Regions from separate parts of the Rossellomorea sp. FS2 genome, predicted to be linked through region 3. Evidence: predicted binding sites of a transcription regulator. Region 3 holds the regulator's gene; each other region holds the start of a gene.
What was found. Region 3 encodes LexA, which represses DNA repair genes until DNA is damaged. Its sites were predicted from a motif close to CGAACATATGTTCG; they were not measured.

Region 1 (5,546 bases), on a different contig from region 3:
TCCGCCCCTCCACATTCCCCGGATTCTCCAGCGGACAAATCAGCTCCAGGCTGTTTCCGTCCGGATCATCGAAATGGATTTTCGCATGGGCCATCCCGTGATGTGCCATCACGAAGGGCTCCACCGGCTCAAAGCCGAACGCCCGCCGTGGGGGACATCCACGTTCGATGAGCCATGCAACCGATTTTTTCAGCTCGTCAAGGGTCACTTGAAATGCAAGGTGCCGGATGGACGGGTGATAATCATGCTCCACGCAATCCGTATCCCATAGCCCCAGCCAGCTTCTTTCTTTCTCGATCCACATGAACGCAAGCCCGTCCCCTGCGCGGTGGGAGAGCTCCAAACCCAGCCCCTCGTAGAATGCGATGGAACGATTTACGCTCCTGACGGGAAGATGGGCTTCATATAATCCTTTGATCATGGTCATGACCTCCTTTTCTATACTGTACCCTGAAGAATAGGTTGATTCGACCGGCTAAAGACCGGGCGGGTATAAGACTATTGGTGGAGGAAAGAGTGGGGGGCTATCATGAACAAATCTTTGTCATCTGCAACGTGTCTGGTTTGGTGAAGCTTTCCTGATTGGAGATAATGTGGGGGTACACTAAATAGTTAAAATCTCCCCTTAAGGTCAACATCCAATTATGTTACAATCCAGGTATTAGAAGCCAAATGAAAAGGAGTGTAAATATGGAAGGTTTTTATTTCTTCGGATTATTGGCTCTTGCATTTGTTGCTGGCATCGGTTTAGTGGCTTTTGGAATTAAGTTAGTATATAAATTGCTTGTTCGTTAAAAACAAAAAAGCCCTTAGGGCTTTTTTGTTTTTTTATAGATAATCATTGGCTGTACAGAAACTCTTTACAACATCGACGTCCTTCCATTTTTTACATCCTGAGGTAACTCCCCACTTGTAGAAGTCTGCTGTGATACTTGAAGCCAATTCCCATCCTACAAATACAGCCAAGGTCCCTAGGAAGGCTATTACAGCGGCTGGGAGCAGTGGCGCTACAGCCGGGGCCACCTCGCCATCTGCGGGTTGCATACCACTTTCTATAGCTTCCAATAATTCAGGGTCTAAATTCTTATAATAGAGATTCACTTGTTGAATCTCAGAGTCTGTTAATTTTCCATCAGTAAGGCTCTCATCGATTTGGTAGACCCCGTCTTTAAAAACTAACGCATTCTGAACGACCTCTTGTTTCTCTGTAAACTCATCAGAAGATGTTAAAGTATTTACATTTGCGCTTGCAGTACTAGGGGCTTGAGTGGTCATAAAGAAAGCTAGAACCAGAGACAGCATGGCTAAAAATTTCTTCGAGTCCTTCAAATAAATAGACATTCTTCATACCTCCAAGTTAGTATTTACTACACTTACAGTCTATATTTTCTATTTTTTCAATTCAATGAATTGTGGGATTTGTTCACATTTTTTTTAATATTATTACAAAAATTGAATTCGTTTTACATGTGTATTTCGAATCATCGTTAATTGGGTTAATAGAGAGACTGGCCTTAACTGATTCAACACATGGTATTAATTGGCACAGGATTAACCTTCTGTCTCAATACGTCTCATTTTATAAACGAACAAATGTTCGGTTATAATAACGGGCAGAGGTGATTGAAATGATTAGAGACAGAGGGAAAATCAAATGGACGTCGCTCATGCTCCCGGAGCACGTCAAGGAACTGAGGGATATATGGGAGGTATTCGAGCGCGATACGAAGCCTGAAGTCGACATCTTCGCCTTGAGCGAGATGGAGGAGCGGATCCGCTATGCCATGGAGTACCACCTTCCCCTGCGGATGAAAATATGGAATGAATTGAAAGGGAAATGTGAAATGAAGACGGGTACGATTCATTATCTGAATGAACGGGACCGGAATCTGATGCTTGAGTGCGGCGATGAGGGGTTCGTCCGGGTACGCGTGGAGGACCTGATTTCGGTGGATGTAGTGGAATAAGAACGGCAGGGACATTTGCGGAAACGTGAGTGTCTTTGTTTATGGGAAATAAAAGGAAATCACACGGAGGATATGATATGGTAATAGAGAAGTGCTTTTACGAGCGGTTATTGATCAAGAAGAGATAATGGGGGTGGAAATCATCTTGAAGAAATTCACCACGACGGGGAAAATCCTTTTTACGATGGGGTTCATCCTATTTGTACTAAGCTCTTTTCTGTATTCAGAATTCACTGAGGAAGGTTATTGGAAGATGGGGTTGATCATCGGTGTCCTAGTGGCAATCAGTTCCAACTTTTTCACAAACAAACATGCATCCAAGAGGAGAGCCTGACATGATTAAACAAATCGAGCATCCGCAAGCCTGGGATCTCCGCCACACCGTCATGTGGCCGGACAGACCCTATGACTATATCAAGGTGGAAGGGGATGAATCGGCCCTGCACTACGGACTCTTTCATGAGGATGGCCTGAAGTCCGTCATCTCCCTCTTCATCGAGGATGGGGAGTGTCAGTTCAGGAAGTTTGCCACCCTTGAAGAAGAGCAGGGAAAGGGCTACGGGAGCCGACTGCTTGACTATGTACTCGAAGAACTAAAAGCCATGGGCATCCGCCGGATCTGGTGCAACGCACGCACCGAGAAAGCCGGCTTCTATACCCGGTTCGGCTTGCGTGAAACCGATCGCCGCTTCACCAAAGGCGGCAAGACGTATGTGATCATGGAAATGACACATGCGTCAAAGGAGGGGTAGCCAATGGAAATCACATTCATCCGACATGGGCAGGGGGAGCATACGCTGAGCCTGCCGGAAAGCTTGCAGTTGGAGGACCCGTCATTGACGGAAGCGGGGAGAGAGCAGGCGAGAAGCCTTTCGTCCGTTTTCGATGTCACGAAGGATGATCTAGTGGTGGCGAGCCCTACGCGAAGGACCTTGCAAACGGCCTCCTTGATTGCCGGTGAATCGGGGTGCAGGCGGGTCGTGCATCCGTTGGTGTCCCCGAGGATGTTCCCGCAGAAGCAGGGGGCAATGACCCTTCCATGCGACCGGATGCTCGACCAGGAGACAATTGGAACCGAATTTCCTGGGTTTGAGTTGGGATCAGGGATGGACCGGAACATGTGGACGTCAGGTATCAATGTCTTGCCCCATGACGAGTTTGCAGAATGCGCAGATGTCTTTTTACGGTGGGCTGAGGAACAGGGGGCATGTCACGTGTACGTGGTGTCCCATGACGGAACGATCACGGCGTACCGGGAGCGGTTGAGGGGTGAAACACTGTCCAGGGCTCACTTTTTGAGTGATGCGGGCTGGATCAGGGAGCGGTTTGGACAGTGACCGCTACAAAAGGCTGCCTCACAGCAGCCGGTAGTCATGCGTTCTGTTCCCGTGTGATTTTCAAACGGATCAGCAGTCTGAAGAAGAGCTCATTGTAGAGAATCATCCTGTTTTACCGGTTGATCAAACGGGTAAACTACGTCTGTAAACATTTACGGAAGCGAGGAGATAATGATGAAGATCTCATATCATGGCCACTCAGTGGTGAAATTCGAAACAAACGGAAAAACGATCCTTGTTGATCCGTTCATCAACGGGAATGAATATACCGATCTAAATGCAGATGACGTCAAAGCTGATGTGATCATCCTGACCCACGGACATAACGACCACGTGGGTGATACTGTCGCCATCGCGAAAAGGAATGATGCCTTGGTGATCGCACCGAACGAGCTGGCGAACTATCTTGGCCTTCAGGGCCTCAACACGCATCCGATGTCAATCGGCGGAGCGCGAGAGTTCGACTTCGGTAAGGTGAAATTCACACAGGCATTCCATAGCTCAAGCTATACAACAGAAGATAACGAAATCATCTATACCGGCATGCCGGCAGGCTTCCTCTTGATGGCTGAAGGGAAGACGATTTACCACGCAGGAGATACAGGTTTGTTCTCCGACATGAAGCTGATCGGTGAACGTCATCCGATCGACCTTGCCTTCCTTCCGATCGGGGATAACTTCACGATGGGACCAGAGGATGCAGCACTTGCCGCTACGTTCTTAAAAGCGAAGGAAGTCGTTCCTGTCCATTACGATACATTCCCGCCGATCAAGCAGGATCCGCATAAATTCGTCGAGATGCTTGAAGACAGCAAAGGGCGCGTCATGAAAGCAGGAGACACCATCGAACTATAAGATCATCACCGGAATCATCCGGAACCTTCACATGGAGGTTCCGGATGATTTTTTTGTTGAGTGGAAGAAAATAGTGTTGTTATAATTTTCCTTTTTGCTATGATGGAAGAAGCGGCAGCGTTAGGTAAAAATGCTAAAGCAAAGGGGGATGTATGTGGAACTTAGAAAGAACGTTCGGGAGAATAAGGACTTACGTGACAGCTTCAACCAGCTTGCCGAGGACACATTCGGCATCCATTTCGGACAGTGGCATGCCAGAGGATACTGGACAGAGAAATACGTGCCATTTTCTTATATCGAAGGTGACAGGGTCATTGCCAACGTGTCGGTGAACCTGATCGACTTTATCATGGCAGGAGAGGAAAAGAAGGCCATTCAGATCGGAACCGTCATGACCCATCCCGACTACCGGAATCGCGGTTTATCGACGGATCTCCTGAAGAGCGTGCTGGCGGAATACCGGGATCAGGTCGATTTCGTTTATCTTTTTGCCAATCAAAATGTACTGGAGTTTTACCCGAAGTTCGGCTTCCAGGCGCAGCAAGAAACGCTGTTCAGTATGGTGCCAGGCACCGCCGGTAAAATGAACGCGAGGAAGCTTGATATGGAGGAGGAAGCAGATCGCAATCTTGCATACGGGATCGCCAGGGACAGGCTGCCGGTATCCAATCGCTTCGGGACGAAGAATACGGGTGAGCTGTTCATGTTCTATGCTCTCTATGCCTTCCCGGATAACCTCTATTATCTCGAGGAAGAAGAAGCGGTGGTGATGTTCCAGCGTGACGGGGAGCGGATTGATTTGTTTGATGTGGTGTGCCGGGATAACGTCGACGTCAGAAAGATTGCCGAAAAGCTTGCAGACGATGATACGCGGCAGATTGTGTTTCACTTCACACCGGAGGAGACGGAAGGGATGCGGGCAGACGTGTTCCATGGGGATGAGGTGCTGTTTGTCCTTCCCATGCGAAGCGGGGCGGGAATACCTGATGGGGTGAAGCATCCGTTGACGGCGCAGGCTTGACGTGAACCGTCGCCATTCTTCAAAAAAAGGAATTATTTTCTTTATGTGGAATTATATATGTAAGGTGATTCTGGAGCGGAGGTGTGTGATATGGACTTTCTATCCTGGTATGACTGGCTGACGCCGACGAATCCGATGGCGTCGATCTTTTTCGGGTTGATCTTCACGATTATCGTCGGGGTGACGGTATGGTGGGATACGAGAAAGATGCGGTCGGCGTTTGTCGCGGCATTGACGGGGATCCTGGTGACGGTGGTCGGGGTCGCGATCTTGAATGCCATTGGGTTTTATGTATGACGTGTGGGGACCGTCCCCATGCGTCGTCCAAAATCAGACATCGGGGGAAATGTTCATGAAAAAACTTGC
Region 2 (5,546 bases), on a different contig from region 3:
AATCTTCAAAGAACATAAATGGAACACCCGTTTCTTAGGGGCCAATGTTCCCATCAAAGATGCCGTCACGTTTATTGAAGCCTGGCAACCGCAGATGGTCGGGATTTCAATCGGGATGACCACTGAGCTGGGCAAACTGAAAACGTGCATCGAATCGATTAGAAAAGTAAATGAAAAGATTAATATAGTAGTAGGGGGAAGGCTTGTTGCCCAATATAAATTGGACTTCCTTGAGAAGGAACAGGTAATGACCTTCAATGATCTGGATGAATTGAACAGCCATCTTGCCGACCTTTCGAAACAATCCGTGTCACTGGAAAGTTGACCTCCTCCACCACGAGCTTTGCCAATCATAAAAGGGCCTCCCTGAATGTTATCCCACATGTCACCTTACCTCCAACAACCGTAAGGAGGGCAATGACATCCATACTCCCTTAATCTAGGAGTGATCATGTGGAAAACCTGCACCTATGCCCTATCCCTTACCTGTTGATCGATCGGAAGTTCAACGTAATCGATGCCTCCAACCCTGGTTACGAATTCCTTGATATCGGCGAAAATTTCCTTTCCATCGTCGAGGAAGAGAGTTCACCGAAATTTGCCAGAATGATTCATAAGGTCCCAGACGGTACCATGGAGCTCAATTTGAAGAAGGACAATGCCTTTGGTTTATTCGACCTCCATTATCGATTCTCTGATCATCACCAGCATTATCACGTTGCCATCATCTCAAAGGATGATCAGTACCAAAAGGTATCAGACAAGATGAATGGTCTATTCGACTTGATGGGAAACTCTCCTTTTCCAAGGAAAAATCCGAATGGAAACGAAGCTCTTGCCAAGGTTTCCTCCCTTTATTTAAAACTTTCCAATACATCGGACTGGAATCGACAAGAAGTGATGGATAAAATAAAAGAGATTGAAACCCTGCTTCAGCAGGAGTTGACTAATTAGCGAAAGGGAGAAGAACCAATGACTCTATTGAACACCATCCTCGACTACAACGAACAATTCGTGGAAGAAAAAGCGTATGAGCAGTACCGTACCACCAAGTTCCCGGATAAGCGGCTCGTTATCCTCACATGCATGGATACACGCTTGGTGGAACTACTCCCTAAATCCATGAACATCAAAAACGGCGATGTCAAAATCGTCAAAAATGCCGGCGCCATCCTGACACATCCATTCGGAAGTATCATGCGCAGCCTTCTCGTTGCCGTGTATGAGCTACAGGCAGATGAAGTCATCGTCATCGGACATCATGACTGCGGCATGAGCGCCATCGACAGCCATAAGATGGTCGATAAGATGAAAGAACGCGGTATCAGCGAGGATACCCTGGGTACGCTCAACTATTCCGGCATCGACCTACACGACTGGTTGAAGGGCTTTGACTCCGTTCAAGAAAGCGTCGCCCACAGCGTTGATATGATCAAAAATCATCCGCTCATGGACAAGAAAACGCCTGTCCACGGACTCGTCATCGATCCGGCAACTGGAAAGCTCGATCTTGTTGTCGACGGATACTAAGCCATTGACCCAACACCTGCCTGAGGGCGGGTGTTTTTTTTCTTCCCAAAAAGGAACAAACGTTCTATACTATAAGAATAAAACCATAATTTGGAGGAAAATACCATGAGGCCTGAATTATCGAAAGAAACTCCTGCAAACCAGTTCAGAGAGTACTATTGGCTAAAATCAGAACTCCAACTGTTCTGCAGATCCATAGGGATGAGTGCATCCGGATCCAAAGAAGAAATAAGCACGCGCATCGGGCATTTCCTCGAAACCGGGATCATGCTGAAACCTTCCCGGACTGCCAGACCGAAGGCCGTTCAACCGGTGACTCTCTCCCTTGATACAATCATTCCGGAAGGACACCGATGCAGTCAGCACGTGCGTACCTTCTTCCAGTCCGTCATCCCGAACTTCCATTTCAGTACCTTTATCCAAAACTACTTCATGGAAAACATCGGGAAGACCTATCGGGATGCCGTTCAAGCCTGGCATGATGAGGAGAAACGGAAAAAAGACCCGTCCTATGAACGGGTCATCTCACCGCAGTTTGAATATAACCGCTTCATCCGGGACTATTTCAACGACCCCCACAACACCCGTCACAGCAGGAACGATGCCATAGCCGCCTGGAACGAGGTGAAATCTAAGCCCGGAAGCAACCGCTATTCCCGGGATTGATGACGTTCCAGTTCTTTCAAGATCGGCATGAGCTCCTTCTCTTCATCTGTCACATGTTCCCATTGTATCCCAGCAGGCTTTTCATAAGGTGTATTCGTCTCCAGTACCCCTTCTTCCGTCACGATATAGTCGACGGCCAGGTCAAAGGAATCCCTTGGGATGTCATCACCTACAAGCTGGGCGCTATGGATGGTTGTGAGGACGGGTACTGCCGGGTTTCCGATTTCCCTCAGGATCGCATATTCACGGTCGGCATACCCTTCCCCCTTCCCCAACCGCCTTCCGTCTTTATGGATGGCTACTGACCCTACAACGATTAAATCAATTCTGGGGATTCCGGACAGAGGAACGACCCGTCCATACGCGTTCATATGTTTGATGCTTGCTGCCTTACGTGCTTCTCCTTCAGGAACATCTTCTGGCCTGATCATCACAAACCCGTCCTTCAAGCGGGGAGTCGGGATCAAGAGGATTTTCCCATCCTTCAAGATCGATGCCCTCAAAGGAAGCTGCGGTGCATCGGGATTCACCTTGATGACGCCTGCACGCTTATAGATCTCCAGCTCCCTTACATGGGCAGCCGACTTCTCTGCCCCCTTCACATTCGGGATTCGATTTGTCAGAGGAAACGGGAATCGGCCCAGCTTTTCATCCGTCAGCTTTCCCCATACTTTATGCCTGATTTCACTTTTTTCCATGCCACCATCCCCTTCTGGTCCGGAAACCAATGACACAAGGACTCGCGGACTCTTCAATAATAGACTATCATACACCCATCAAGCACATCGCTCATCCCTTAAATGTTTCAACTTCATAAGAGCGGGAAAAATAAGGACTGTAGATACGAAACATGAGATACGAAACATGCAAAACGTGTAAACCAAACAGGAGGAATGTAATCATGGCAACGTTTCAATTAAAAGATACAGTACCGGATTTTGAACTTCCATCCGTAGCAGGTGAAACATTCAGTTTTAAACAACATCAAAAAGAACATGACAGCTGGCACCTCATCGTATTCTTCAGGGGATCCTGGTGTCCCGTCTGCCAGGAAGAGCTCCGTGAATTCCAGGCAGGTAAGGAATACTTCGAGAAGCACAGCGTCCATATCATCGGAATCTCCAGCGACTCGCTTGATAACCTGAAGGAAATGGTCGATAAAGAAGATATCACCTTCCCGATTCTTTCCGATGAAAAATTGGAAGCCATCAAGGCATTTGATGTATTTTATCACGGAGAAGATGCTCCATATGAAGATCACGGACAGCACGGTGAGCCGGCATACTTCCTAGTGAATGAAAAGGGAGAAATCCTTTATCAACAAAAACAAACCGGTCCATTCGGCCGTCCGCATCCGAATGAACTCCGTAAAACAATCAGCTACATCCAGAAGAACATCAAGGAATAAAGTAGGGAGCCGGTTTGATCACTCAAACCGGCTTTTTGTTAAGCCTTATTCTTTGTTTAGGGATTCCCATTTATGTTACGGTATCCATGACCCTTAATTGAGGGGTCAATTGCATGAAAAACATCCTATTGCATACACTATATTTTTAAAAATGAAGAGGAGGATCAGCCATGCTGCCAGACAAGCAAAAACAGATTCAACTTGTATCGCGTCCAAACGGAACACCTGTCGAATCGGATTTTCACTATAAGGAGATTGACGTACCTCGCCCCGACCAAGGACAGGTTCTTGTAAAAACCCTTTATCTATCAGTCGACCCTTATATGCGTGGTCGCATGTCAGATGCCAAGTCCTATGTGGAACCTTTTAAATTGAATGAAGCCCTTGCCGGAGGCGTCGTAGGTGAAATTGTCGACTCACAATCCGAACAATTCCAAAAAGGCGACTTTGTCGTCGGAATGCTCCCTTGGCAGGAATATTCCCTTGCGAGCGAGAAAGCCGTGCGCGCCATCGATCCCGATGTGGCACCGATCTCGACTCACCTGAGCATCCTGGGTATGACAGGCCTCACCGCCTATTTCGGCCTTCTTGATATCGGTCAGCCCAAAGAAGGTGAAACTGTCGTCGTATCAGGAGCTGCCGGTGCTGTTGGATCGGCCGTTGGACAGATCGCAAAAATCAAATGGGCCCGCGTGGTGGGGATTGCAGGCTCTGATGAAAAAGTGAACTACCTGAAGGAAACCCTTGGTTTTGACGAAGCCATCAACTACAAGACAGGTGATATCCAGGAGTCCCTCGAAGCAGCCTGTCCCGATGGAATCGACGTTTACTTTGAAAATGTCGGTGGGGAAATCGGAGACGCTGCCCTCAGCCTCCTGAATAAACATGCCCGTGTGCCGGTTTGCGGAGCAATCTCTTCCTACAACAAAACAGAAGAAGACCTCGGACCGCGCGTGCAGTCAAGATTGATCAAAACGAGCGCCCTTATGAAAGGATTCGTTGTGAACGATTATAACGATCGCTTCAAAGAAGGAGCCGCCGACCTCGGCAAGTGGCTCAGCGAAGGAAAACTTCAATACGAAGAAACGATCACCGAAGGATTGGACAACGTAACAGAAGCATTCCTCGGATTGTTCGAAGGGAAAAACCTCGGTAAGCAGCTCGTAAAAGTCGCTGAACCAGGCAACTAATCCAAAAGCCATGATCACATCGATCATGGCTTTTTTCTATCATCATAAAACTCCATATGCTTCTTATCTTCACGGTAATAGCTTAACCGATCCTCCAACGTACCTGTATGGAATTCAAACTTATGACCATCGGGATCAGTGAAATAGATCGACTTCTTATCCCTGGAATCCCGCTCCCTTCCCCCAAGGATACACGCCCCGCTTTTTTCCAGCCGATCATACATGGTATCCATATCTTCTTCCTTAACAGAAAAAGCGATGTGTGTATAGGAGTGTTGAATATCCTGCCGCGGGATATCCTTTTCTTCATTCAGTGCCAGCCACATGCCATTTAAGTCAAAGTAGGCTGTCGATCTTCCTTTCACCAAAAGCTCCGCATGAAATACTTCTTGATAAAAAGCAATCGATCGATCCAAATCCGATACAGAAAATAAAAAATGGTTCAATCCTTGAATCGCCATATCCCTACCTCTTTCCCTATTTTTCATTATACTACCATATCTTTTCACCCCATTCGACCTATCCTTATGTTTAGTTCCGGACAATAGAAGGGAATAGTATAGGCATATTCAAAGACTTACGAGGAGGCTCTTCATGAAACAGTATCAGCTATACATTAATGGTGAATTTGTAGATAGTTCTTCAGGTGAAGTTTCAGACGTCATCAACCCTGCCACGGAAGAAGTCATTTCGAAAGTCCCAAAAGGAACCGAAGAAGATGTGGATCAGGCAATCGATGCCGCCCATAAAGC
Region 3 (5,546 bases):
GAGCGGAAGTGAAATTCGTCGAACGATGGCATTGTTCCCAATTAGCATTGTCATGCAGCTCACGGACTTGACGGCTCGTCAGATTCGATACTATGAAGAGCATGAATTGATCAATCCGGCCCGTACGGAAGGAAATCGAAGGCTCTTCTCCCTGAACGACATCGATAAACTCCTGGAGGTCAAGGATCTTTTGGAACAAGGGATCAACATGGCCGGCATCAAAAGGATTTTCGCTGTCTCGGGTCAGGAAACGAAAGTAGCATCTGACGTTAGTGGCAAGAAGGAAGAAAAAGCACGGCAGGATCTTTCTGACGATGATCTCCGCAAGCTGCTCCGGAATGAATTGATGCATTCCGGGCGCTTTAGCAAAACATCTCTTCGTCAAGGTGACATGTCACGCTTCTTTCATTAAATAAACCTTTACTAAACCTGAGGAGGAATTACGCAAAATGGCAAAGTATACTCGTGAAGATGTACTAAGATTGGCGAATGAAGAAGGTGTTAAATTCATCCGTCTCCAGTTCACAGACATCCTGGGAACGATCAAAAACGTGGAAATCCCTTTCAGTCAGCTTGAAAAGGCGCTTGACAACAAAATGATGTTCGATGGTTCTTCCATTGAAGGATTTGTACGGATCGAAGAATCCGATATGTATCTATTCCCGGATCTTGATACGTGGTTGGTATTCCCTTGGACAGCCGAAAAAGGGAAGGTTGCCCGTTTGATCTGTGACATCTATAACCCAGATGGAACTCCGTTCGAAGGAGATCCGCGTAATAACCTCAAACGTATTCTGAGCCAAATGGAAGAGCTTGGATTTACTGATTTTAACCTCGGGCCTGAACCGGAATTCTTCCTATTCAAGCTGGATGTGAATGGTGAACCGACCCTCGAATTGAATGATAACGGAGGATACTTCGATCTTGCACCTACGGATCTTGGGGAAAACTGCCGTCGCGATATCGCACTTGAACTTGAAGAAATGGGCTTTGAAATCGAAGCTTCCCACCATGAGGTTGCTCCTGGTCAGCACGAGATCGATTTCAAATATGCCAATGCCCTCAAGGCTTGTGACGACATTCAAACATTCAAACTCGTTGTTAAGACCATTGCCCGCAAACACGGACTGCATGCTACCTTCATGCCAAAACCGTTGTTCGGGGTGAATGGTTCCGGAATGCACTGCAATATGTCACTTTTCAAAAGCGGCGTGAACTCATTCTTCGATGAAAAAGGCGATCTTCAATTGAGCGATACAGCGCGTCAATTCCTTGCCGGTATCATTAAACACGCAACGAGCTTCACGGCCATTACAAACCCTACGGTCAACTCTTATAAACGTCTTGTTCCAGGGTACGAAGCTCCATGTTATGTTGCATGGTCTGCGCGTAACCGCAGCCCGCTCATCCGTATCCCGGCATCACGCGGTCTAAGCACGCGCGTTGAGGTGCGAAGCGTCGATCCGGCAGCCAATCCATATCTTGCGATGAGTGTACTGCTTGCCGCCGGTCTTGATGGAATCAAGAACAGCTTGGAAGCACCTAAGCCAATTGACCGTAACATCTACGTTATGGACAAAAAAGAGCGTGAAGAAGCAGGAATCACAGATCTGCCGGCAACCCTTCATGCTGCACTTGAACAGCTGAAAACAAATGAAGTCATCGTTGGTGCTCTTGGTGAGCATATCTTCGAACACTTTGTAGAAGCGAAAGAAATCGAGTGGGATATGTTCCGTACACAAGTTCATCCTTGGGAGCGCGAGCAATATATCCAAATGTATTAATCTATTGAAAAAGACCCCGGTAGGATTTAATCCTTCCGGGGTCTTTTTTGTAGATTGAAAGAATGAGCTTAGCGCAATCTTCACCGATGGCGGGTTCCATGGGAAAACATACCTTTGTTCTTGGGGTAGGGATTAACCCTTCTCGAACCAAACGTTTTCTTGGATAGGAGATCATGGCCATGATCCATCCGTCAGGCTGTCAAAGAAGTTTTATCATCTGTCAGCAGTAGAAGCGAGTCCTGAATCTTTTTACTTGTAGAGCTTAGTCCGATCGTCTCCACTTTACAGCCTTGATTTTTGCATTTGGCCAGGACTTTCGCGATGGCTGCTACTGCAGATTCATCCCAGATGTGGGCATGGGAAAGATCGATCTTAACGTACTGAACTTCGCCGGTCAGTTGAATGGAGCCTACGAACGTATCCACTGATGCAAAGAATAGTTGGCCTTCAACCGTGAACTTGCGCTTAACACCATCCACTTCTTCCGTAACCTTCAACTTTGATAGTTTGGCCACAAAGATCATGGCACTCAGCAATACCCCTGCAATAACACCTTTTGATAGATCATGAGTGGCAACCACGATCGCCACGGTGATGAGCATCACTGCGGCATCTCCTTTCGGGGCTTTCCAGATATAACGGAAGGAAGACCAGTCGAAGGTACCGATAGAAACCATGATCATAATTCCAGCAAGAACGGCCATGGGAATCTTCACAACAAGGTCCCCAAGTACGATGATGAGAAACATCAGGAAGGCCCCGGCTACGAATGTGGACAAGCGCCCGCGTCCTCCGGACTTTACATTGATCACCGACTGACCGATCATCGCGCATCCGGCCATCCCACCGAAGAATCCATTAATGATATTGGCGACACCCTGACCCCTTGCTTCCTGATTTTTATTGCTGTCCGTATCCGTCATGTCATCAACGATTGAGGCCGTCATGAGGGATTCGAGCAGTCCTACAATCGCTAGGGCGAGTGAGTAGGGGAAAATGATGCTCAATGTTTCAAATGAAAACGGCACATCAGGAAGGAAGAACGAAGGCAAGGTCTGGCTTATCGTCCCCAGATCTCCTACGGTCCTCAAGTCTGCTTGTGAAAACAAGGCGATGGCGGTTAGCACCACAATGGCTACAAGTGGTGCAGGGATGGACTTGACGAACCGTGGGAGTACATACACAATCACCAACGTCACCGCCACAAATACATAGGTCATCCCGTTGATATTGAAGAAGTGAGGCACTTGTGCCGAAAAAATCAGGATGGCCAGTGCATTCACGAAGCCGATCATCACAGCACGGGGTATGAATTTCATGAGTCTCGCGATTTTACATACACCGAACAGGAGTTGGAAGATTCCCGTCAAGATGGTGGCCGCCAACAGATAATTCAACCCGTAATCTTTGACAAGCGGGACCATGACGAGTGCCATGGCACCGGTAGCAGCAGAAATCAAGGCCGGTCTTCCGCCTACAAAGGAAATAATGACGGCAATGCAGAAAGAAGCATATAGCCCGACCATGGGATCGACACCGGCTATGATGGAAAAGGCAATGGCTTCCGGAATGAGGGCAAGGGCGACGACGATCCCGGAAAGGATGTCTCCCTTGACATTCGAAAACCACTGCTGTTTTATGGTATTCTTCATATTGTCACCTCGTAGAAATCGTAAATTTACGTTCAATAAAAAAAAGTTTATCACCGACTTTCCCAAAAGTGAACCTTTTTGGGAAAGTTATTCAAGAATAGGTTGGGGAGGGAAGAGACGCCTATGATCATCGGATACTACAGACCGAGCTTTGAGGATCCAGAAGGACGGCAACAGGAAACAGAGCTCCTGAAGATAGAATGCAAGGTTTTATACAGGGAGGAACATTCTTCACCTAAGAGAAGGGTAAAACTGGAAGAACTGCTAGCCGTAGTTGGGGAAGGAGATACGGTCGTGGTCACTTCCTTAATCGACTTCGCTGATTCCAGCCGACAGTTACTGGAGCTATTGAACCAGCTTGAAGCGAAAGGTACACGCTTCATTTCTATATCAGAAGGGCTGTCGACCAGTCCGGGGCAGTCGTACCGTTTTCAGGAAGTCCTTGAGCATCTTATAAGCTTTCAAAGCGATGTGATCAGTGAAAGGACAAAAAAAGGCATAGGTGAAGCGAAAGAGAAGGGAGTCAGTACGGGACGGCCGCGCAAGCCGGATGAAAATGTAAAAAAGGCGATCGACATGTACGAAACGAAAACCTACAGTCTTTCAGAAATCAAAGAGAAGACGGGCATCAGTAAGTCCACCCTCTACCGATATCTCGAAAGATAGCAAAAAAGAGCTCCGGTCACATGTGACCGGAGCTCTTTTCTAGATATCATTAATGAACTTGCCGGTAGACACCGACGACTTTCCCGAGGATCGATACATTGCGGAGGATGATCGGGTCCATGGAAGAGTTTTCAGGCTGGAGCCTTACGAAATCCTTTTCTTTGAAGAAACGTTTCACGGTCGCCTCATCCTCTTCAGTCATGGCGACGACGATCTCACCATTGTTGGCTGTCTGCTGCTGCCTTACGATGACGAAATCACCGTCGAGGATCCCGGCTTCAATCATACTGTCACCCATGATTTCAAGCATAAAGGTATGCTCGTCAGCCGGAGCCATTCTCTCTGGGAGAGGGAAGTATTCTTCGACGTTTTCAACCGCTGTGATCGGTTGACCCGCCGTGACTTTCCCGATGAGGGGAACATTCACGACATTGTGACGGGGGATCGAGTCTTCCACAAGGTCGAGGATCTCAATGGCTCTTGGCTTGGTAGGATCCCTGCGGATGAGACCTTTGCTTTCAAGTCGGGCCAGGTGGCCGTGGACAGTAGAACTTGAAGCCAGTCCCACCGCTTCCCCGATTTCGCGCACGGAAGGCGGATAGCCTTTTTCTTTCACGGAGCTTTTGATATATTCCAAGATATCCTGCTGCCGTTTGGATAGTTTTGTCATAGTCACGCACCTCTATCTATCGATCTTATGTTCCCATTATAACATGGTGGTGGGAACGATACAAACATAAGTTCGAATTTTTGATTGACTCCAAACGGATGTTCGTATTATGATGGATGTAACAAATAGAACAAACATTCGTATGGAGGGAATCATTATGGCAGGGAAACTTTGGGCGAATTACTCATATATACTTGTATTTTTTGGCTTGGCACTTGTGGCATCAATCTATTTCATTCTTCAAATGGAACACGGAGTATCTTATCATAGTATAGAGGTGCAGGAGGGCGATACGCTCTGGACCATTGCAGATCAATACAGCAGCGACTCTTCCATGTCCACCGATGAATTTATCAAATGGGTGGGTGAACAGAATAATCTGGCCACCTATACAATTTCTGCGGGTGATTCCCTTGTGCTCCCAGTCGAGAAAAAGCTCGGGATCAACGGGGATTATCAGTATGTCATGAACGAGGAATAGAGGGGTTTTGAATGAATGCAATCATCTACTGTCGGGTGAGCACGAAGAAGGATACACAGGAAACATCACTCGAGCGTCAGGAAGAAGAGCTGGCGAAACTTGCACGGGAGTACGGAATGCAGGTTTCATCGGTCATAAGGGATCAGGCAAGTGGCTATGACCTTGATCGGCCTGGCGTTCTCGAGATGCTTGATCTTGTAAGGGATCAGGCGATCGATGCAGTGTTGATCCAGGATGAGACAAGGATCGGAAGGGGAAATGCGAAGATTGCCCTGATCCATTGCCTTTTGAAG
Region 4 (5,546 bases), 610 kb from region 3:
AATGAATTCTAAGATACAAGGAAAAACCATCATCATCACCGGTGCCTCCGGGGGAATCGGGGAGAGGATGGCGATAAAGGCCGCCGAATCCGGCGCGAATCTTGCCCTCATTGCACGCCGCGCCCCGCTCATCGATGGGTTGGCCACAAAACTTCGGGATCAATACGGTGTCAAGGTGGTGGGCTATCCCCTTGATGTACGGAACCATGAAGCGGTAGGAAAGGCATTCGGGGAAATCAAGGCAGAGTTCGGACATATCCATGTGCTGATCAATAATGCAGGCTTCGGAATCTTCAAAGAAGCCCATGAGGTGTCCTTTGAGGAAGTGAAGGGGATGATCGACGTCAACGTCCTCGGACTGATGGCATGTACCGGTGAAGTCCTGCCGATCATGAAAGAGCAGGGCTACGGTCATATCGTCAACATCGCTTCGCAGGCAGGGAAGTTTGCATCGCCCAAATCAAGCGCCTACTCGGCATCGAAGCACGCGGTCCTTGGATTCACGAACGGTCTGAGGATGGAAGCGAAGCGGTACGGCGTGTTGGTGACGGCTGTCAATCCCGGTCCGATTGCCACCGACTTCTTTACCATTGCGGATGAGTCGGGCACCTATGTGAAAAATGTCGAAAAGTTGATGTTGAACCCGGACGATGTGGCCGATAAAGTGATCCATGCCTTATTTACTTCCAGGAGGGAAATCAATCTCCCGCGGTGGATGAACGCAGGAAGTTTGTTCTACCAGCTGTTCCCAGGCCTGATCGAAACCGTCGGGAATCGATTCTTTTTCAAAAAATGATTGGGTGCTTTCCTACCTTAATCAGGAAATTCACTCGGACTGTAATCGGAACCAATAGTCGATCGTTTTATTCGGAATTTTCATTTTTCATGAAACCTTTTTCCCTGCTCATCCGTCTAAAGTAGGGAGGGGAGGGAGTCTATGAAGAATTCTTCGATCGCTGTGATGCTTGTAACCGCCATGGTCCTGTTGACCGGTTGCGGAATGGGGAACGCGGCGGAACATAGGCAGTCCAGTGGGTCGTACATAGGCTTTGTCACCCAGGTGGAAGCACAAGAACTTTTAATAAATGATACATGGTTTTCTGTACAAGATGCAGTCGTGATAAATGGGGACGGGGATGAAATTCCGGTGAAGGACGTGGGTCTCGGGGATAAGATCAAGGTAGAAGCAGACGGGGAGATCTCCGAGTCCCATCCGCGCAGGGCGGAGGCGGCAAAAATGAGCCTCTTCTCCGATGAGGGAAGTATGAAGGAGTGCCACGCCGTCCGGCTGGTCCTTCAGGATCCGAGATTCTCAGAGGTGCTCCTTCACTCCGTCACCAAGGAGGTGCCGGGGGTTTATGATGTGCGGTTCACGGACCCTTCCATCGGGACGGACGTGAGGGTCATGGTGAATCTCCAGCATGAACGGGTGATGGTGCCCGCTCGTCCTGTCACGCAGTAAGACCGGTCACGCTTGACCGGTCTCTTCGTGTTCGATCCCACGGAGGGTGTCGAGTATGGCTCCGGTAACCAGAGCGGGGTTTTCCATCTGGATACTATGGCCGTGTGGGGTTTCAATGATCGTCGGATCTTTTGTCAGAAGCTTGAGCTTTTTTACATACCCTTGCCATTCGGGATCCGTATGACGGGCCTGGATCAGTGTAAGAGGCAGACTGGGATCCAGTGGAGGGCAATGACGGATCTGTTCAGCAGACAGGGCGCTGTCCTTCAATTCGTTAAAGACGGCTTCGTATGCTTCGGGTCGGTAGCCGATCGCCGGGTGCCATTCCTGCAGTTCCGGAAAAAGAAAGTCACCGCCGACCTTTTCCGTGAAAAGGCGGGGGAAGCCCGTCCGTGAAAAATAGTGGGCGAACCGCATGCCACGGAGCATGTTCCTCCATTCCTTCCTTCTGCGATCGGTCATGGCATTTAGCGTATACCGGTCTTCATGGACGGTATCCACCAACACGAGCCCCTTTACCCTTTCTCGATGAAGTGAGCTGTAAAGTCTTGCGTTCAAGCCTCCATAGGAATGGGCGACGAGCAACAGGGTGGAGTGACAATGGAGGGCATCCAGGATGGCATCAAGATCTTCCCCTGCACCTTTCGCATCATGAGCTCCATGGCGGGGCTCGCTCCATCCATACCCGCCGCGGTCGAATGAAATGGTATGGGTGAATCTGCTCAATTCTTCCTGGACCCTATGCCACTGCATGGCATGGCCCGATAAACCCGCATCAAAGACGACAGTGACTGGTCCGCTTCCGTTTTCGATTACATGAAAAGCACCTCTCGCTGTCTGAATGACCTTCCCATAGGGAGGTTTTTTATCTTTCAACCGCACGATCATATTCACCAGGCTTGCAGGAAAGAACAAGCATGTGATGACGCGATGGATCCACTTGTCCATTGTGAGCCTCCTTTGTCTTTCTTCTCTCCTACCATTCGACAGAGGTGCCTTAATCCCTTCATATGCTAAAAGGGAAACCATTTTTTAATAGAAAGGGGTGTGGAAAGATGAAAAGGAAATTCGCAGATCGCAGAGGATGGGAGCGGATACTGGACAAACGGTATGCCGCGGCTGATACAGTGCGGGAAGGGTTTGAAGGCCGGGTTGCTTTGATTGAGTTCCTGAACGTTAGGGAGCCGCTGTGGAAAGACTATGGCGATCTTCCCATATGTCTGGTGGATAAAGGGTACCAATGGCTCCAACACTTCCCCGATCATGGCTCATACGCCTTAACGACGATGTTCGATGACAGAGGGGAGGTCATCCAGTGGTATATTGATATTTGCGATGGAGTCGGCGAGGATGGGGGCGTCCCTTGGTTGGATGACCTGTATCTGGATCTGGTTGTCCTGCCTTCGGGTGAGACGAAGATTCTCGATGCCGAGGAGCTTGATGAAGCGTTGAAAACCGGGGCGATCGATAGGAAGACCCATTCCCGGGCATGGGAGGAACTGAAACGGATCAGTCAGGCTGTGAAACGTGGTGAGTTTTGCCTATTGGAGAAGGCGCGGGAAGATCGCGCGATGCTTTCATCCCGGTTGAGGCATGTTTAGTCGATTCTTGAAGAGGGGCCCAGGTCAGGAAGGTGTTCGAAAAGATTACGGGCAATCTTCAGCAACAGGCCAAGGCGGTTAAATCCCCCCGAAATCCACATCGTCATTCCTTTTCTCCGCTCTTTCTGAGGGCTGTAGCAGCTCTCTGCCAACCATAAGATCCTCCAGTGGGTCATTCTCAACTAACTACCTTCCTTGAATTTTTAAATCCATTCATAAAAGTTCAATTCTCCTCAGGTCCCTTTCGCTTTTTCTTTATGTCTAGCTCCGGGGGCTTGAGGCTCGAGGTCATAAGTCAAAGATCTCAAAAAGGCCAAGACCGCCTTTCCGGTGCCTTCGCCTTATGCTTGTCGGGGCAGGGCGACCCGCCTCCGCTTTTCTTCATGTCCAGCTCCGGCGGGTTGAGGCTCGAGGTCATAAGTCAAAGCCACCAAAAAGGCCAAGACCGCCTTTCCGGTGCCTTCGCCTTATGCTTGTCGCCTCAGTGCGAGCCCCCTCCGCTTTTCTTTTTACCAATAATTTTTGTTGAAATAGGAACGTATATTCGTATACAATCATCATATACTATATGGAACGAATGTTCTGGTTTGGGGTGGGAGAGATGAGTGTCGATTACAGCGGGCTTCCGCATCAAAAGATTTTGTGCATCGATATGAAGAGCTTCTATGCCAGTTGTTCGGCTGTGATGATGGGACTTGATCCCCTTGATTGCTATCTGGCGGTCGTCGGGGATCAGAGTCGTCAGGGGAGCATCGTGCTGGCGGCTTCACCGAAGCTGAAGCAGGACTTTGGGATCAAGACCGGGGCGCGGATGTACGAAATCCCGCGGGATGATCGGATCTGCTTGGTGGAACCGAAGATGGCGACTTATGTCCGGATTTCCATGGAGATCACGAAGCTGTTCCACCGTTACGTCCCGAAGGAGGCCATTCATACGTACAGCGTGGATGAGAGTTTCATCAAGATCGATGGGGCAATGGGACTGTGGGGCGGAGCGGAAGAAATCGCCCGTAAGATCCAGGACGATATGGAGAGGGAGTTTCAGCTCCCTTGTGCCATCGGGATCGGACCGAATATGCTTCTTGCCAAGCTTTGCCTTGACCTTGATGCGAAATCCAGGGGGATCGCCGAGTGGACGTATGAAGATGTCCCGGAAAAATTATGGCCGCTTTCTCCTTTGAGCGAGATGTGGGGGATCGGCAAACGCCTTGAAAAGACACTGAACCGAATGGGGATCTTTTCGGTGGGGCAGCTTGCCCAGTATGAGCTCGGGAAACTTGAAGCGAAATTCGGGATCATGGGGAATCAGCTGTACCATCATGCATGGGGGGTGGACCTGTCTGAAATCGGGGCCCCCATCATGGAGGGACAGGTGAGCTTCGGTAAAGGCCAGATCCTGCTTCGGGATTATAAAGAGAAGGAAGAAATCAAGCATGTCATCCTGGAGATGTGTGAAGAGGTCGCCCGGCGCGCACGTTCCCATAAAAAGGCGGGAAGGACCATCAGCTTCGGCCTCGGGTACAGTCATGAAGAATTCGGCGGAGGGTTCCACCGGTCCAGGACGGTGGAGGAGCCGACGAACATCACGATGGAGATCTACCGGACCTGCCTGGAGCTGTTTGAAGAGAATTACAGCGGAAGGACCGTCCGGAAATTATCCATTACGTTATCCAATATCGTGGAAGACGGCCCGCTTCAAATGTCGCTTTTCGACTTGAAGCGCCCGGAACTGAAAAGGCTCGGCTATGTGGTGGACGGGATCCGGAATAAATATGGATCTTCTTCCCTCCTGAGGGCGGTTTCCTACACGGCGGCCGGGACGGCACGCCACCGGGCGAAGCTGGTCGGCGGTCATAAATCGTAGAGGAATGAGAGGTGAATGGGATGATTCGCGATCGTGGGAAAATCAAGTGGACATCGATGATGCTTCCCGAGCATGTGAAAATGCTGAGGGATTGGGCGGAGGAAGACTCGTTTGAAAAGCGAAGGGAGCTGGATGAACAGGAGTTAGAGATGATGAATGAAGTGGTGACAGAAGCGGTGGAATATGGCAGGAGTGTGATGATCACTCATTATGAAAGGGAGCGGCATCGCCTCCTCATCGGGGAAATTCACCACGCAGATTCCCTTGAGGGGAAGCTCCGTGTAGTGGATCGCTTCGGTGAGGTCCATGCGATCCGGCTAGCTGACATAGCAGATATCCGGATCGATGAGTGATTATTCTTCGTCCAGGACTTTTTCGGCGCGCACGCAGGAGTCGAATTTCCCTTTGTGGGATGCGTCGCAAAACGGCATATTCGCAGACATGCCGCATCGGCATAGGGTGAATACCGGTTTTGTTGGGAATACATTCCCGTCGGCATCTACGAGTTCAACATCCCCGCTGACCCGGAAAGACCCGTTATCGTTCACTTTGATCTGTGCTTTTGACATTGTCATCCACCCTTTCAAAATCGTGTAATCTCTTTGATAGTATAGGGACT

Region 1: a site for LexA is predicted at 1,587-1,600, ahead of ACNA6I_RS13060 (YolD-like family protein). Genes of this name have one in related genera too.
Region 2: a site for LexA is predicted at 1,583-1,596, ahead of ACNA6I_RS15535 (DUF6434 domain-containing protein). Genes of this name have one in related genera too.
Region 4: a site for LexA is predicted at 3,597-3,610, ahead of ACNA6I_RS03325 (DNA polymerase thumb domain-containing protein). Genes of this name have one in related genera too.

The regions. Positions count from the first base shown of each region.
Region 1 covers NZ_JBLRVS010000004.1:449,915-455,460, reverse strand. Annotated here, with positions in the region: gene ACNA6I_RS13070 (VOC family protein) at 1-421, opposite strand, end outside; gene ACNA6I_RS13065 (hypothetical protein) at 829-1,341, opposite strand; gene ACNA6I_RS13060 (YolD-like family protein) at 1,629-1,967, shown strand; gene ACNA6I_RS13055 (hypothetical protein) at 2,113-2,301, shown strand; gene ACNA6I_RS13050 (GNAT family N-acetyltransferase) at 2,303-2,719, shown strand; gene ACNA6I_RS13045 (histidine phosphatase family protein) at 2,723-3,304, shown strand; gene ACNA6I_RS13040 (metal-dependent hydrolase) at 3,479-4,159, shown strand; gene ACNA6I_RS13035 (GNAT family N-acetyltransferase) at 4,314-5,180, shown strand; gene ACNA6I_RS13030 (hypothetical protein) at 5,271-5,477, shown strand; gene ACNA6I_RS13025 (phosphatase) at 5,533-5,546, shown strand, end outside.
Region 2 covers NZ_JBLRVS010000004.1:864,338-869,883, forward strand. Annotated here, with positions in the region: gene ACNA6I_RS15520 (cobalamin B12-binding domain-containing protein) at 1-325, shown strand, start outside; gene ACNA6I_RS15525 (hypothetical protein) at 454-954, shown strand; gene ACNA6I_RS15530 (beta-class carbonic anhydrase) at 973-1,530, shown strand; gene ACNA6I_RS15535 (DUF6434 domain-containing protein) at 1,636-2,196, shown strand; gene ACNA6I_RS15540 (5-formyltetrahydrofolate cyclo-ligase) at 2,181-2,894, opposite strand; gene ACNA6I_RS15545 (peroxiredoxin family protein) at 3,098-3,604, shown strand; gene ACNA6I_RS15550 (NADP-dependent oxidoreductase) at 3,775-4,794, shown strand; gene fosB (metallothiol transferase FosB) at 4,818-5,255, opposite strand; gene aldA (aldehyde dehydrogenase) at 5,389-5,546, shown strand, end outside.
Region 3 covers NZ_JBLRVS010000001.1:1,237,917-1,243,462, reverse strand. Annotated here, with positions in the region: gene ACNA6I_RS06580 (MerR family transcriptional regulator) at 1-412, shown strand, start outside; gene glnA (type I glutamate--ammonia ligase) at 450-1,784, shown strand; gene ACNA6I_RS06570 (SulP family inorganic anion transporter) at 1,976-3,436, opposite strand; gene ACNA6I_RS06565 (recombinase family protein) at 3,560-4,102, shown strand; gene lexA (transcriptional repressor LexA) at 4,152-4,772, opposite strand; gene ACNA6I_RS06555 (LysM peptidoglycan-binding domain-containing protein) at 4,930-5,253, shown strand; gene ACNA6I_RS06550 (recombinase family protein) at 5,265-5,546, shown strand, end outside.
Region 4 covers NZ_JBLRVS010000001.1:628,737-634,282, forward strand. Annotated here, with positions in the region: gene ACNA6I_RS03300 (SDR family NAD(P)-dependent oxidoreductase) at 2-796, shown strand; gene ACNA6I_RS03305 (hypothetical protein) at 938-1,462, shown strand; gene ACNA6I_RS03310 (alpha/beta fold hydrolase) at 1,469-2,410, opposite strand; gene ACNA6I_RS03315 (DUF402 domain-containing protein) at 2,518-3,063, shown strand; gene ACNA6I_RS03320 (hypothetical protein) at 3,060-3,245, opposite strand; gene ACNA6I_RS03325 (DNA polymerase thumb domain-containing protein) at 3,641-4,927, shown strand; gene ACNA6I_RS03330 (YolD-like family protein) at 4,948-5,280, shown strand; gene ACNA6I_RS03335 (CDGSH iron-sulfur domain-containing protein) at 5,281-5,496, opposite strand.